DNA from 2 places in the Pseudarthrobacter sp. GQ63 genome. Region 2 is predicted to be linked to the other one. Evidence: riboswitches for the same ligand, from Rfam matches in the RefSeq annotation. Region 2 holds a riboswitch; the other holds the start of a gene.
What was found. A riboswitch is a leader RNA that binds a small molecule or an ion and turns the genes downstream of it on or off. The one in region 2 is predicted to bind S-adenosylmethionine.

Region 1: it holds a riboswitch for S-adenosylmethionine, as region 2 does, so the genes downstream of both, AC6CHP_RS07565 (DUF1737 domain-containing protein) here and AC6CHP_RS14575 (bifunctional o-acetylhomoserine/o-acetylserine sulfhydrylase) in region 2, are expected to answer to the same signal.

Annotation. Positions count from the first base shown of each region.
Region 1 covers NZ_JCAXEF010000003.1:67,989-72,393, reverse strand. Annotated here, with positions in the region: gene opgC (OpgC domain-containing protein) at 1-1,468, opposite strand, end outside; SAM riboswitch class IV at 1,803-1,916, shown strand; gene AC6CHP_RS07565 (DUF1737 domain-containing protein) at 1,930-2,208, shown strand; gene AC6CHP_RS07560 (rhodanese-like domain-containing protein) at 2,205-2,615, shown strand; gene AC6CHP_RS07555 (O-succinylhomoserine sulfhydrylase) at 2,616-3,824, shown strand; gene AC6CHP_RS07550 (methyltransferase family protein) at 3,845-4,396, shown strand; gene AC6CHP_RS07545 (DUF1905 domain-containing protein) at 4,386-4,405, opposite strand, start outside.
Region 2 covers NZ_JCAXEF010000009.1:9,516-13,920, reverse strand. Annotated here, with positions in the region: gene metX (homoserine O-acetyltransferase MetX) at 1-1,104, opposite strand, end outside; SAM riboswitch class IV at 1,117-1,232, opposite strand; gene AC6CHP_RS14575 (bifunctional o-acetylhomoserine/o-acetylserine sulfhydrylase) at 1,332-2,657, opposite strand; SAM riboswitch class IV at 2,700-2,816, opposite strand; gene AC6CHP_RS14570 (VOC family protein) at 2,980-3,618, shown strand; gene AC6CHP_RS14565 (HNH endonuclease signature motif containing protein) at 3,832-4,405, shown strand, end outside.

The DNA of each region.
Region 1 (4,405 bases), on a different contig from region 2:
TTACGTAGAGTTTGCCTGCCCGGCGCGAGGTGAGGTCCACCACCGTTCCAAAATCGTCCTTCGCCCTGGGCCCGTACACCATGCCCACCACCAGGCCGGAGAACAGAACGAACAGCTCGGCACCCGAAACGAAGCCCACCGCTTCCTGGGTCAGGAGCTGGAACAGCGACACCATGCCCAGGTGGTTCACCACCACGAACACGATGGCCAGGCCACGGAGCAGGTCCACGCGTGAGTCCCTGCTGGCCAGGTCGCTGTAGCCCCACGCCGTGACCGCACTCAACCTGGCGGGGAGCTGCCACAGCGCCGCCAGGAGGATGATGAGCGCGGCCCCAACGGTCCAGGCGGCAGCCCCCGAAAGCGTGTTGGACCTGACGAACCCGGGACCCGAGCTGACATCGGTAACGGGCCCCGTCTGCACAGTCGACTCCTCAAGCCGGGTGTGGGCAGCGTCCGCAATACCGGCGTTTCCGGTGAGCCGCCAGTCGATGCTGGCCACCCCCGTGTCCCGTGTGCTGGTGCGTTCGTCCCAGAGCAATGCCCCGGTCAGTGCGAAGTCGGGTGATGCGGCGACGCCCAGGACCTGGTCCCACCAGCCGTTCTTGATCTCCGCTTCCGCGGCGCCTCCGGAGGACGGGCTGTAGAAGGCTGACGTCTGCAGCATGAAGGGCTTGTCCCGCCCCGCGGCATATGTCCCGTAGAAGTTCTCCCCGCCGGAAGCCGTCAGCATCTCCTGCAGCTCACCGGCTCGGGGCACGGTATTGACGGCGGCGCCCCCTGCGGTGTCATCGTGGTAGGCCGTCAGGCCCACCCAGTCCACGGCGTCGTCTCCCGGGTAGTAGGGTTCGTAGGCTTTGTCGGAGCCATTCCAGGTGCCGTCGCCATTGGTATCCAACGGGGTAAAGCCTTCGCTGCCGGGTCCGGGCGCATTCCGGTTCCGGTCAAAGGGGTAGTCCTTGCCCAGGTACGGTTCCCATACCATGGCATGGCTGCCACTGGCGCCGGCATCCCGAAACGCGGCCGTCACCGCCCGGAATGCCTGCCGGTAGTCGCCCGGCTGCTGGCCCCATTCCACCCAGCTGGCATTCATGTCCGGCGCAAAGCGGATGAGCAGCTGGCCCTTGAAATTCCCCTGCATCCGGCGCACTTCCCCGGCAAAGGCTGCGGCAGCTCCAGCGGTGACCTGGTCCAGCGGGACAGCAGGCCTCACCGTCAGCATCGCATGGGCGCCCTGCCCGGCGGACTGCTCCAGGAACTCCCGGATATCGTTCTCCTCCGAGGCACGGAACGGGAAGGCGATGTCGTGTCCGAAGATTGCGGGGGATGCCCCGAGCCTTTCGGAGAAGCCGCCGGCGGTGTCCTCTCCCCATTCGAGGACTGCGCCCAGCAGCGGTTTGCCTTCCTCCGGGAAGTTTCGGGCGGCCTGCGCTGAGCCGGCGGGTACCACCACCGCCAGGACGGCCATCATCACGGCGGCGAGGAGCGCAGCCACCCTGTGGAGGGGCCGCAGCTGGCGGCTCCGGGCGGGATGTGTGGGCGCGGCGGCGGATGGCGTGCTGATGAAGACCCCCCAGGGACTGATTTCTCCAGTATCGGGGCGGCGGCCCCTGCAGAAACTTTATCGGCCTGACCCGGGCGGCAGGCACCTGGCGCCCGCGCACCCAAGGTGGTGTCGCCGTCGTACGTTAAAGAGCGGTGACGGACGCCTCTTTTGCGCCGCGGCTCCGCCCTGCATCCTTCAGTTACGCAACATGACGACGACGGCGGTGCGGCGCCGGGCGGCAAGTGTTACGTTTTTGGGGAGTAATGAGTACCGGCGCCAAGCCCTGACTGGCCGGTCGGCAACCCTCCTTCCACGGCGGGGTGCCTCAGGTGAATACTCGGCATATCGACCATTCGAGCTGCAAGCGTGAGAGAAGGAGATCCGTCGTGTCTGACGCACCTGCCCCTGAAGAAAAGCTGTCCTACCGCCTCATCAGCGGCCCGGACAACCGTGAATTCTGCGAGCGGATCTCAGCCGCCCTGGCAGAGGGCTATGTGCTGCATGGCAGCCCGGCAGCGACCTTCAACGGCAGCAGCGTCATCGTGGCCCAGGCGGTGGTCCTTCCGGAGGCGATCGCTTCCGCGGATGCCGCAGTGGCGGACGCCGTGGACAGCCTTGAGTCCACGGGCGACGACCTTGAGTTCGACGGCGAGGGCCACGCATGAGCTACGCAGGGGACCTGACGCCGCAGGAGGCCTGGGACAAGCTGGAACAGGGCGCCATCCTGGTGGATGTACGCACCGAGGGCGAGTGGGCCCACATTGGTATTCCCGACACCAAGGCAACCGAGAACGATCCGCTGTTCATCCAGTGGACCTTCCCCGGCGGCATCCCCAACCCTGACTTCATCAACGACCTCAACCAGCAGGCGCCCGAGGACCGTTCAACCGAACTGGTGTTCCTGTGCCGCTCGGGCCAGCGGTCCATCGCGGCAGCCAGAGCGGCCACCCAGGCCGGCTTCACCTCCTACAACGTGCTGGAGGGCTTTGAAGGCGACCCGGACCGCTTCGGCGAACGCACCGTCAACGGCTGGAAGAACCGCGGCCTGCCAACCAACCTGGGAAAGATCTAAGTGACCTTCAACGAGGATGCCGCCGGCTGGAGCCCCGACACCCAGGCCGTGCGTGGCGGGCTGGACCGCACCAACTTCCAGGAAACCAGCGAAGCAATTTTCCTGAACTCGGGCTTTGTCTACGAATCCGCGGCTGCCGCCGAGCGCGCCTTCACGGGCGAGGACGAGCGCTTTGTCTACTCCCGCTACGGCAACCCCTCCGTGGCCACGTTCCAGGAGCGGCTCCGCCTGCTGGAAGGAACCGAGGCGTGCTTTGCGACGGCGTCCGGGATGTCCGCCGTGTTCACCGCCTTGGGTGCCCTGCTGGCAGCCGGCGACCGCGTGGTTGCCGCCCGCTCACTGTTCGGATCCTGCTTTGTGATCCTCAACGAGATCCTGCCGAGGTGGGGCGTGGAAACCGTCTTCGTGGACGGGCCTGACCTGGAGCAGTGGCGCGAGGCCCTGTCCAAGCCCACCACCGCCGTCTTCTTTGAATCGCCGTCCAACCCGATGCAGGAGATCGTGGACATCGCCGCGGTCAGCGAACTGGCGCACGCGGCCGGGGCGACCGTCGTCGTCGACAATGTCTTTGCCACTCCCCTGCTGCAACGCTGCGGGCAGCTTGGCGCGGACGTCATTGTGTACTCCGGCACCAAGCACATCGACGGCCAGGGCAGGGTGCTCGGCGGCGCCATCCTGGGCACCAAGGAGTTCATCGACGGACCGGTGAAGCAGCTGATGCGCCACACCGGACCGGCGTTGTCCGCGTTCAATGCCTGGGTCCTGACCAAGGGCCTTGAGACCATGTCGCTCAGGGTCAACCATTCCTCGGCCACCGCCCTGCGGCTCGCGGAATGGCTGGAGGAGCAGCCCGCCGTCAGCTGGGTGAAGTACCCGCTCCTGAAGTCGCACCCGCAATACGAGCTGGCCGCGAAGCAGATGGGCGCCGGAGGCACCGTCCTCACCCTCGAGCTTGCGCCATCCGGGGGCCGTTCCGGGAAGGAAGCAGCGTTCGCGCTGCTGGACGGGCTGCGGATCATCGACATCTCCAACAACCTGGGCGACGCCAAGTCCCTCATCACCCACCCGGCCACCACCACGCACCGCGCCATGGGGCCGGAGGGCAGGGCGGCGATCGGCCTGAGCGACGGCGTGGTGCGGCTTTCCGTCGGCCTGGAAGACGTGGACGACCTGATCGGCGACCTGGAGCAGGCGCTCAAGCAGATCTAGCACTCCGGACGGTGGTGGGCATGCCTGGAACGGTCGCTGCTCCCGGCTGGCAGCTGCTGCTGTCCAACATCCCCCTGCCTGAGCAGAACCTGCTGGGCATCGCCGCCGGCGCGGCCCTTCAGCGCCTGGTTCCTATCCGGCTTTCGCGGGTAACCGGCCGCCGGCAGAGGCTTCTGCGGATAACGGGCGGCGCATCGCTCGCCGCCGGTGGCATCCTCGTCGCCTGGTCATGGTGGGCAGCCCGCCGCACTTTCCTCGCCCGACCGGCTGAGCTGGTGACGTCCGGCCCGTACTCATTCTCGCGCAACCCTATGTATGTGGGCTGGACGCTGCTGCATCTGGGCACTGGGCTGGTGCGGCACAACGCGTGGACCCTGGCCGCACTTCCGGTGGCGGCCGCTGCCGTCCATCGCCAGGTTTTGCGGGAGGAGGCCAGCCTCGCCGCTTCCTTCGGTGGGGCGTTCGCTGAGTACCGGCGGGTGGTGCCGCGCTATGTGGGAAGAGGCTGTGTGGGCAGGCATTCTGTGGGAAGGGGCTGTGTGGGCAGGAATTCTGTGGGCTTCAGGCGCTGATAACGGAGA
Region 2 (4,405 bases):
GTGCGCCCGGAGCTGGTGGCCCAGCTGGCCTATTTCGGTCAGGAAGCCGTCATGGCCTATCGGTGCCTCGATGACGTGAACGTCCACTTCTCCCGGCAGCGCCGCGGCAAGTTCCCGGGACTGGGCCGGGAAGTAGAGCCGGTCAGAATCCACGGCTGCCACGAAGAACCGCGCACCCGACCGCGCCAGGGTCTCGGGAAGCGGCCCCCTGCCCCGGCAGATGTCGTGGCTCATCAGGGCCTCGGTGATGGCGATGTAGCTGTTGGCATCAAACCGTCGGACCAGCTTGTTCCCCTGGTGGTCCAGGTAGCTTTCCACCTGGTAGCGTCCGCGGGCGGCCAGGACGCCACCGTGCAGGGGTGACTCCGGAGCCTGGGGTTCGCGGCCGAACCTGCCTTCCAGTTCCGCCGCGGAGCGGTAGGTGATGTGCGCGATCCGCCGGGCCAGGGCCAGTCCGTCCTCGGGGAACGGGCCGCCGTAGTAGTCGCCGCCCTTGAAGTTGGCATCCTGGCGGATCGCCAGGGTCTGTGCCTGTGCGAACGCAATCTGCTCGGCCGTGCTGGCGTGGCCGATGGAGATCACCCCGCAGCGCTGCACCCGCTCCGGGAAGGAGATGGCCCACTCAAGTGCGCGGGCTCCGCCCATGGAACCGCCCAGCACCGCAAACCAGCTCCGGATCCCCAGCTGGTCAGCCAGCCGGGCCTCCGCCACAGTGCTGTCCCGCAGCGTGACCAGGGGAAACCGGGATCCCCAGGGGGCCCCGTCCGGTGCCGGCGACGACGGCCCGGTGGACCCGTAGCAGCCGCCCACAATGTTGATGGACACTACAAAGAACCGGTCCGTGTCCACGGGCGCACCCGGCCCGGCCAGCTGCTCCCACCAGCCCGGTTCGTCGGTATCGCCGCGGGTCACGTGGGTGCTGCCGGTCAGGGCGTGTTCGATCAGGACGGCATTGCTGGCGTCCGCGTTAAGTGTGCCCCAGGTTTCGTAGGCCAGGGTGACCTCGGGCAGGTAGCCGCCAGCCTCAAGGTCCAGTCCCCCAATGGAGGCATAGCGGACGATTCCGTGTTCGGGGACGGTGGTACGGGTGACGGTAACCGTCATGGCAAGACCTCTTCTACGCGCTTGCCCGCCGTCGAATGACCGGCAGGCCAGGTCTTCACCCGGGGCACCCCACCGCGGAAGGAGGGTTGCCGGCCAGCAAGCCGGGGCTGTCACTGGCACTCATGACCTGGTTCGAGTGTACGAAACAGCCCCCGCCTGCCGCCAAGAGTGTGACTGGTTATGACTTCCCCGGCTTGCCGCCGTGCTGGTTTTCTTTGGGCGCCTGGCTAGGCTCCGGTGGCGTCCTTCGCTGCCCGGAAGCCCGCTTCCAGGTCCGCCAGGATGTCATCGATGTGTTCAATTCCCACCGACAGCCGGACCAGGCCGGGGGTTACGCCGGCAACAGCCTGCTGTTCCGGGGAAAGCTGGCTGTGGGTGGTCGACGCCGGGTGGATGACAAGGGAGCGGACGTCACCGATGTTTGCCACATGGGAGTGCAGCTCCAGCGCGTCCACGAAGCGCTTGCCGGCCTCGGCTCCGCCGGCCAGGTTGAAGGACACAATCGCGCCCGTGCCCTTGGGGCCATACTTGCGGCCCCGTTCGTACCACGGGCTGGAGGGCAGCCCCGCATAGGCGACGGATTCGACGTCGTCCCTTCCTTCCAGCCAGCGCGCCACCTCCGTGGCGTTGGCAACGTGCCGTTCCACGCGCAGGCTCAACGTTTCCAGGCCCTGTGCGATCAGGAATGCGTTGAACGGGGAGACGGCGGAGCCCAGGTCCCGGAGCAGCTGGACGCGGGCCTTGAGGATGTAGGACAGATTGGCGCCCAGGGCACCGTCCTTGCCGAGGTCCCTGGCGTACACCAGCCCGTTGTAGGTGGGGTCCGGGGTGTTGAAGCCCGGGAACTTTGCCGGGTCCTTGCCGAAGTCGAAGTTGCCTGAGTCCACGATCACACCGGCAATCGCGGAGCCGTGGCCGCCCAGGTACTTGGTTGCCGAATGGACAACGATGTCCGCTCCCCATTCCAGCGGGCGGATCAGGTACGGGGTGGACAGGGTGTTGTCCACGATCAGGGGCACACCGGCATCGTGTGCCACCTGGGAGATGCCTTCGATGTCCAGGACGTCCTGACGGGGGTTGGAGACCACCTCGCCGAAGAACAACTTGGTGTTGGGCTGCACTGCAGTGCGCCACTGCTCCAGGTTGTCCGGGTCCGCCACGAAAGTCACCGAAATGCCGAACTTCTTCAGGGTGTGGGCAAAGAGGTTGTATGTTCCGCCGTAAAGGCTGGGGCTGGCAACAATATGGTCTCCAGCCTCTGCAATGTTCAGGAAGGCGAAGGTCTCGGCGGCCTGGCCCGAACTCAGCAGCAGTGCCCCCAGCCCGCCTTCAAGGCTGGCGATCCGCTGTTCCACGGCCTCCTGGGTGGGGTTGCCGATGCGGGTATAGATGGGTGCCAGTTCAGCAAGGGCGAACCTGTTGGCGGCGCTCTCGGCGCTGGGAAAAACGAAGGACGTGGTCTGGTAGATAGGGAGTGCCCGAGCGCCCGTGGCACTGTCCGGCTCCTGTCCTGCGTGGATCTGGCGGGTTTCGAATGACCATCCGTTGGACAATTAAGGCTCCTTTGACTGGGCCCGGCATGCACGAAGCACCGCGGGCCGCGCTTGCCATCCGGCCATTTACCGGACAGCCAGGTCCTCACCCGGGGCACCCCACCGCGGAAGGAGGGTTGCCGGCCAGCAAGCCGGGGCTTAGCGCTGGCACTCATAACCTGAGCCCAGTGTAGGAACACCTGCGCAAAGCGGCACAGCATTGTGACGAACATGGTCCCGCGCATGACCCTTGCGGAAGTCCGCGCAATCACTTCCCGCAGGGAAAATCCCAGTAAGGCTACCCTTAGCTGAGAGCCCGATCACAAAGTGCCAAGATGTTGCCATGCGCATGGATCACGTCTCTTACGCCTGTGAACACGATGGCCTGGCTGCCACCACCGAACGTATTTCCTCTGCCCTCGGCGTTGAGGCAGTAAAGGGTGGAGTGCACCCGCGGTTTGGAACCCGGAATATGATCATCCCGCTCGCGGGGCACAAGTACCTTGAGGTCGTTGAGGTCCTGGACCACCCGGCTTCTGACAAGGCCCCCTTCGGCCAGGCAGTGCGGGCACGCTCCGCCGCAGGTGGCGGATGGATGGGCTGGTGCGTCGAAGTGGACGACCTGGTCCCCTTCGAGGAACGCCTGGGACGCTCCGCAGTCAACGGCAACCGTAAATTCCCTGACGGCCGCGAACTCGTGTGGAAGCAAATCGGCATCCTCGGCTTGATCGCCGACCCCCAGGTCCCGTACATGCTCAAGTGGGAGGGCGACCCGTCCCTGCACCCGTCCAACGCCTACGAGAGCAACGTCAAGATGAGCTGCCTCACCATCGCCGGCTCGGCAGCCCGGGTGACCGAGTGGCTGGGGGAACCAGTGGAAAAGCCGCTGGAAGACGTAGCTGTGGAGTGGGTGGCACCGCATGGAACCCCCGGGATCCTTTCGGTGACATTCGAGACCGCCAACGGGGCAGTCACTATCTGACGCTCCACCGCCTGCCCGGGTGCCCACGCCTGGGCATCAACGTGGGCAAAAAATGCATTCTGCCCGCAAAAGCTTCGGCCGCCATCAGCAGGTGACAACGGCGCCACCCGCTGATGGCGGCCGAATTCGTCTCCCAGCTGCATTCCAGTGCGCGGGAGTTCATGCCGCCTCCATGAACGCCACATTGTCAGACCCCCTTGCGATGATGGGTGTATGGGCAGGGAAGCGGTGGCGGGGGCGTTTGCGGATATCAGGGCCGCTCTTGCTGTGCTCAATGCGGAGGTGGATGGGTGCGGTGCGGAGCCGTTCTCTGCTGCCGATCCGTTGGCCGGGCTGGCGGATGGGAGCCTGGACATCCTTGCCGGCGCGGCGGCTGTGGAGGCCGGCGTGGCGGGCCTGAAGGCCCGAGCTGCCATGAAGTACGCCGACACCGCCCATGCCCTGGCCCCTCCCGGGACGCCGGTGCAGGCACAGGAAATGGCTGTGGCCGCCGAGATCGGGTGCGTGCTGGCCATCGGGCCGCGGGCCGCCAGCGCGTTCCTGGCCGTATCGCACGCCCTGACCACCACCTTGCCCCTGACCCTCTCCGCTTTGCAGGCCGGCACGCTCTCGTGGCAGCACGCCCAGGTCATGGCGGACGAGGCAGCCACCCTCGACCCCACCGCCGCCACCGCCCTGGAGGCCCACTTCCTGGACCCGGACACACCACGGCCGGCCGGTGCGGCGACGATCGGGGAGATGCCCGCTCACCGGTTCAAGGCCAAGGCCCTGACCTGGCGGGAACGCC